Regions from separate parts of the Vibrio harveyi genome, predicted to be linked through region 2. Evidence: predicted binding sites of a transcription regulator. Region 2 holds the regulator's gene; the other holds the start of a gene.
The links. The regulator CRP, encoded in region 2, controls carbon source genes, mostly activating them, when cyclic AMP is high. The targets are predictions, from matches to a motif close to TGTGANNNNNNTCACA.
Positions count from the first base shown of each region.

Region 1: the regulator CRP is predicted to act here: its motif matches at 2,301-2,316, upstream of QMY49_RS17985 (NupC/NupG family nucleoside CNT transporter).

Region 1 covers NZ_CP125876.1:324,923-328,343, forward strand. The annotation lists gene QMY49_RS17980 (GlgC family sugar phosphate nucleotidyltransferase) at 1-697, opposite strand, end outside; gene QMY49_RS17985 (NupC/NupG family nucleoside CNT transporter) at 906-2,114, opposite strand; tRNA gene QMY49_RS17990 (tRNA-Leu) at 2,676-2,759, shown strand; gene QMY49_RS17995 (DUF2913 family protein) at 2,789-3,400, shown strand.
Region 2 covers NZ_CP125875.1:3,398,307-3,401,727, reverse strand. The annotation lists gene QMY49_RS16100 (hydrolase) at 1-180, shown strand, start outside; gene QMY49_RS16095 (YheU family protein) at 251-463, shown strand; gene QMY49_RS16090 (phosphoribulokinase) at 588-1,457, shown strand; gene crp (cAMP-activated global transcriptional regulator CRP) at 1,697-2,329, shown strand; gene QMY49_RS16080 (DUF1338 domain-containing protein) at 2,519-3,310, opposite strand.

The DNA.
Region 1 (3,421 bases), on a different replicon from region 2:
GCGCAAGCAGTGCAACGATGTCCTTGGTCAAATCATGCTGACCATCCAGCTTCTTGGCATTATTAAACAAACCTTTGACCAACACGGGGCGCTGAAAGAGGTAATTTTCCGTTAATACCATGGCAAAGCCTGGTTTGTTTGGAATTTCTGCTGGAGTTGGGGGCTGGTGTTGAATATCAATGACTTGACGGTGTTCATCTAACTCAACGACATGATACTGAGACGCTTGTGCGACAGGAACCTGAGCCACAACTAACGTGAGTTCGGCATTTTGGATTTGATGGTAGTGCAGCAAAGAAGAAATGTAATTGCGATGGATTTGCTCACCCCCGACCAGCAAGACATGTTCATCGGAGGGTCGATTGATGACATCTAAATGCTGCAATAAAACATCAGTCCAATTCTGTTGCAGCTTAGGTAATAACTTAGCTTGAGAATAAATGGGTTCGAGCACTTCGATTCTCGATTTGTAGTGCTGCCATGCATGCTTAAGGTGAGCAACTAACGGTGCGCAATAAAAACGACTGAGGACAAGATTACGCTTTATTCCTGCTTGAATGAGGTTGGTTAGCGAAAAATCAATTAAACGGTGAGAACCTACGAAAGGTGTGATGGATTTACAGCATGTTTGAGTGAGTGGACCTAGCCCTGTCCAACCTTTATCGGTTAATACTACCGATACGACTTTTGACGTCACGTACGACTTCCTTATTCTATTAATAAATTAGAAAGTAAATGCAAACCGTACGCAAGCACTATTCAATCCTGATGTGAATTTACTCAATAATGAATATTGTCGAGCGATAGCCTACCTAATATTTAACCTAGCTCTCATTCAAATAATTTATAAAATAAAACCCGCCGAAGTGGCGGGTTTTGAATGGCTGTTTATGTGGAGGCGTTCCTTATAACGAGATAAAGATACCTGCTAAACACGCACTCATTAAGTTCGCTAATGTACCAGCCGCTACCGCTTTGAGACCCATGTTCGCTACGTCTTTACGACGTTCTGGAGCCATCACACCGATAGAGCCAAGTTGAATTGCAATAGAACCGATGTTCGCGAAACCACAAAGCGCAAACGTGATGATCACTTGTGTGTGTTCAGTCAGCGTTGCTTTATGTTGCACGAAGTCGATGAATGCAACAAATTCGTTCATTACGATTTTCTGACCGATGTAAGAACCTGCCGCTAATACTTCGTGACCCGGAACGCCGATTAACCAAGCGAGAGGGGCAAATAGGTAGCCAAAGATCGCTTGTAGCGTGATGCCCGCAAAGCCGAACATTTCGCCTAGGTTTTCCAGACCCGTGTTCACCATTGCAATCACACTCACAAATGCGATCAGCATCGTACCTACCGCAACCGCAACTTTCATACCGCCCATCGCGCCGCTTGCTAGCGCGTCGATCACGTTGCTCTCTTCAGACTTATCCAATTCGATGTTATTGTAATCGCTTGGCGTTTGACGCTCTGGCACAATGATTTTTGCCATCAACAGGCTACCTGGAGCAGCCATGAAGCTCGCTGCGATTAGGTATTTCAGCTCTACACCTAGACCTGCGTAACCACCTAGTACACTACCTGCGACTGACGCCATACCACCAGCCATTACCGCGAACAGTTCTGAACGAGTCATGTTTTGCAAGAAAGGACGGATAAGAAGTGGCGATTCGCCTTGAGAGAGGAAGATGTTACCTGTTGCAACAAGAGATTCTGCTTTGCTGGTCCCCAAGAACTTTTGGATGGCACCACCGATAAATTGAATCACTTTTTGCATGATACCCAAGTAGTAAAGGGCAGAGATAAGAGCGCTGAAGAAGATGATGATAGGAAGAACGCGAACCGCGAAGATGAAACCAGTAGAAGCGAGGTCACCGAAGAGGAACTTGATGCCTTCATCGGCAAAACTCAATAACCCAGCGACACCATTGCTCAAACTGGCTAACGCCGCTTGTCCCCAAGGGAAGTAGAGCACCAAGGCTGCGAAACCCATTTGAAGCAGCAATGCTCGAGACACGGTTTTCCAATTGATTGAAGAACGGCTCTCTGACAGCAGGAACGCACAACCTAATAGTGCAACAATACCAAATAGACTAAATAGAACACTCATGAATCGGACCTACTGAACGTTGAAAAAGAAAGGAATGCCAAAAGCATTGGCAGAAGAAAGGGACAACGCATCGAGTGACAACGCACTCGTAGATCCAAATTGAAGGAAGAACGGATAGTTCGACATCTTATTTTTACCTTATACAAGCAATTGAACGTAGCTGGTCCGGTCCGTGGGGTCATTCACTGCTAGAGAGCTCTCGACTCTTCCTGCTCCATGTGACGGCTTGTATGGGTAAGGGTCCTGAACAACGAACCCTAATTCCCGCTTAAACGGGTCGCAAGTATAGCCAACAAAAAGAGATATTCATCACATTTATTTACGCAAACGTTCAAGCGTTCATAATTTAAGCAAAGATGCTATTTTGTGGTCATACTTGTAGGGAAAATAGGGGTATTAGGAGGGTGACGAATAGTGAAATCACCAAAAATGAACAATAAATGTCCAATCGAACACCAAAGACCAAAAATGAGCAATTTTGCTCTCGCCAATCTATGGATTTTGGATATACAATTTGGAACGCTTCATTTCGAAGCCTCTGTGTATTCAGAGCATCATGATGCCGAGATGGTGAAATTGGTAGACACGCTAGCATGAGGTGCTAGTGCCTTAGGTGTGAGGGTTCGAGTCCCTCTCTCGGCACCATTCCTTTCTTTCAAAGAATTTAGAGTGTAATGCAAAGTTCTAAACAGGCAAAACAGTCCGCTGACGCTAATCAATTACTTAGCGAGCTTGCGGTGCACGCCTTATTACACCTGCACTTCAAAATCCACGCATCATCGCGAATTCTTCCTCTTAAAGAACGTAACGACCTACTGCAAAAATGGCTTAAGCCTAAGCTCAAAAGTAATCGCTACAAACTGATTAAAAAGCCATTAAAGTCTCTGACTCAACAGGCAAAAGGGGAAAATGGCAATCTAGAAGCTTTACTTGAACGTTGTGTAGGTGCCGATAAACCTAGTAACCCACAACCTCACCTCGATAGCTACCTACTGCTGATCAACGAAGTCGAAAAGAAATTAGGTACGACGGTTCTGCTTTCTCGTCCTGAAGATGTCGATTTATCCCACGACCAACATGGTTGTTTGCTATGTGTTCTGTCTGATAACTTAAACCAACACTTCGACGATAATAACGCCTTAATCGCACCTATTTCGATGCTTTTCCGTGGACCTATGAGTCAACGTTCTCTGTTCCTAGGTAGTATTTATGCCAGCAATACCTTCAATTACGAAGTGCTGTACCAAGACGAGCAGTTTGTGCGAATCACGCTGGATTTAGCATAACTCGACACCCAGATGAGTTAA
Region 2 (3,421 bases):
CCAAAATTCGTATTGCCAGACAACATTGATTATCGGCTTTATGAACATGGTGGACACGTTGGCTTCCTGACGGGCACGGCATTAAAACCTAAATTCTGGTTAGAAGAAGCATTACCGGCTTATTACGAAAGTATCGCCGCTGAGTACCTTTCTGCTGTATCAGTGCCACGAACACAGTAAACTATCTAGGCGCGCCAGACATCAATAACCTAAGAGGCGCGCTTAAACATCATAAAAGTTTGAGGTATTTATGATCATTCCATGGCAAGACATTTCGCCAGAGACACTAGAAAACCTGATCCGCGAATTCGTGCTACGTGAAGGCACCGACTACGGCTCAGTCGAAGTTTCACTGCAGAGTAAAATCGATCAGGTCAAAACCCAATTAGAGAAAGGCGAAGCGGTCATCGTATTTTCTGAGCTTCATGAAACGGTTGATATCCAACTAAAAGCAAAGTTTTAGACCCTTCACATTTTACCGTATCCCACTCGATGACAAGGGCTTGTTACGTGCTATAGTGGGTTATCGACCGTGCAGCATACGTGTGCTGCACTTTACAGGTAAGTAATTTTCGACAAGGTTTGTCATGTCAGCGAAACACCCAATCATTGCGGTTACTGGTTCGTCCGGTGCCGGCACAACCACCACTTCTGAAGCCTTCCGTAAGATGTTCAATATGATGAACGTCAAACCAGCGTGGGTTGAAGGTGACAGCTTCCACCGCTTTACACGTCCAGAGATGGATGTCGAAATCCGCAAAGCGCGTGAGCAAGGCAAACACATCAGCTACTTTGGTCCACAAGCCAATGACTTTCCGGGGCTAGAAGAGTTCTTCCGTAAGTTCGGTGAAGATGGCACTGGCAGCGTGCGCCGCTATCTGCACACTTTTGATGAAGCCGTTCCATACAACCAAATGCCGGGCACCTTTACGCCTTGGCAAGATCTGCCAGAAAACAGCGATGTGCTGTTCTACGAAGGTTTACACGGTGGCGTGGTAGATGGTGATGTCAATGTGGCGCGTCACGTCGACTTTCTAATTGGCATGGTGCCGATTGTGAACTTGGAATGGATCCAAAAGTTTGTTCGTGACACGCGCGATCGTGGTCATTCAAGAGAAGCGGTGATGGATTCGATCGTGCGCTCGATGGACGATTACCTGAACTACATTACCCCGCAATTTTCTCGCACACATATCAACTTCCAACGCGTACCAACCGTCGATACTTCTAACCCACTTAACGCTAAAGGCATCCCTAGCTTGGATGAAAGCTTCGTGGTGATCCGCCTGCGCGGTATCAAGAATGTCGACTTCCCGTATTTGTTGGCGATGATTGATGGCTCCTTCATGTCTCGCCATAACACCATTGTGGTTCCTGGCGGTAAGATGAGCTTTGCAATGGAGCTCATAGTGAGACCGATTCTGCAGCAACTCATCGAAACCGGAAAAATTGGCTAAAAACCTCGTTAATTGAGTGTTTACTTTTCATACCGTGATCATGTGCACAGTTTTGCTTACAAAATCTCAATCATGGCACGATTAAAATCAAGAAATCGTTTCCGAAAAAGGATACTATTTCTAACCGAAACACAAGAGAGCTTGCAGCATATAAAAAGTGCTCTTATTCTAGTAAGCCAATTCAGGCTTAGCTAAAATATGGATAGCGCAAGCGTACCCTGCAGAGGAAGTGAGATATTATGGTTCTAGGTAAACCTCAAACCGACCCAACATTAGAGTGGTTTCTTTCACACTGTCATATTCATAAGTACCCATCAAAGAGCACGCTAATTCACGCGGGCGAAAAAGCAGAGACTTTGTACTACATCGTTAAAGGTTCTGTTGCGGTTCTTATCAAAGACGAAGAAGGTAAGGAAATGATCCTTTCTTACCTAAACCAAGGCGACTTCATTGGTGAGCTTGGTCTATTCGAAGAAGACCAAGAGCGTACAGCTTGGGTTCGCGCTAAATCTCCTTGTGAAGTGGCAGAGATTTCTTTCAAGAAATTCCGTCAACTTATCCAAGTTAACCCAGACATCCTAATGCGTCTTTCGGCGCAAATGGCTCGTCGTCTACAAGTTACTAGCCAAAAAGTGGGTGACCTAGCGTTCCTAGACGTAACTGGTCGTATCGCTCAGACTCTTCTGAACCTTGCTAAACAACCAGATGCGATGACGCACCCAGACGGCATGCAAATCAAGATCACTCGTCAGGAAATCGGTCAAATCGTTGGCTGTTCTCGTGAGACAGTAGGTCGTATCTTGAAGATGCTAGAAGAGCAGAACCTAATTTCTGCGCACGGTAAGACTATCGTTGTTTACGGGACTCGTTAATCTCGATTAACGTTTAAAAAATTTAAAAGCCACCAAATGCAAGTTTGGTGGCTTTTTCTTTTTTTTGGGAGTTAGACATTGAGAGTCGAGAGCGCTGCGCTTCACAACGGACTTCATCCTTTGAGATGAAGCCCTCTCAGATTCCAAGTAAAAACCCTCTCGAAGCGAAGCATTCTCGCCTTGTATCTATTAACCGTTGGTACTCTCGAAGATCTTATCTGCCGATGCAGCTACAAACCCTGGGTACAACTCACCGTTATCCATTGGGTAGCGCTTAGCAAACTCGTAGAAGCCTCCAGGAATCACCTCAACGCCTTCAGTGAAGGTCACTGGCACTTTGTCTGCCATGGTCGATGATTGCTCTAGTAACACCTCTGGCGTGCCTTTTACTTCACCGCCATTCTCGTTGATGATAAAGCCTACGGTGCGTAGGTGGTCGTTCACTTGCTTCACTTCTTCATGCTGATTGAGTTGATTCACGCTCACTGTGAAGTGGTTCGCTCCGTAACCGTGCGCAGCAAGCCAAGAAGCGTACTCACTCTCTTTCGCTAAGATCTGGAAGTCAGCATAGCTAAGGTCCCACAAACGTCCGCCGTACAAGAAGTCACTGCTGGTCAATTTAGACGCATCAACCTGCTCTACCAGTTTATGAACGATGGCTTGTAGCTCTGGTGAGCACTCATCCACTTTCAATTCACTGATGAAGACTTTTGGCTGTTTCGGATCTGGGTGCTCAAAATGTTTTGCCACCAGCTTTTTGCTTTCAAATACGTAGTCACCACAGGCTTTGTAACCCACCGCTAGGAATGGCTTCGCTAACGTTTCAATGCCTAGGGGAGCGACATTAAACGTACGTAGCGCAATATGGTCATTAATCAGAGGCTCATCTTCTTGAAGAAGCTGATGAACTTTAGCAGCAGAAGGGCAAAGACGTTGAATGTAGTCTTGCCATAGCGATTCAAATAACACATCGGGCGTCATAACGACTCCTTGTTATGAAATGTAGAGTTAGGGGTAAGAGGAAGTTGACCGCTCGTTCACAGCCCGTGGGCTGTCCAGAATCACGAACGAGCGGTCATCAACCTGTGACGG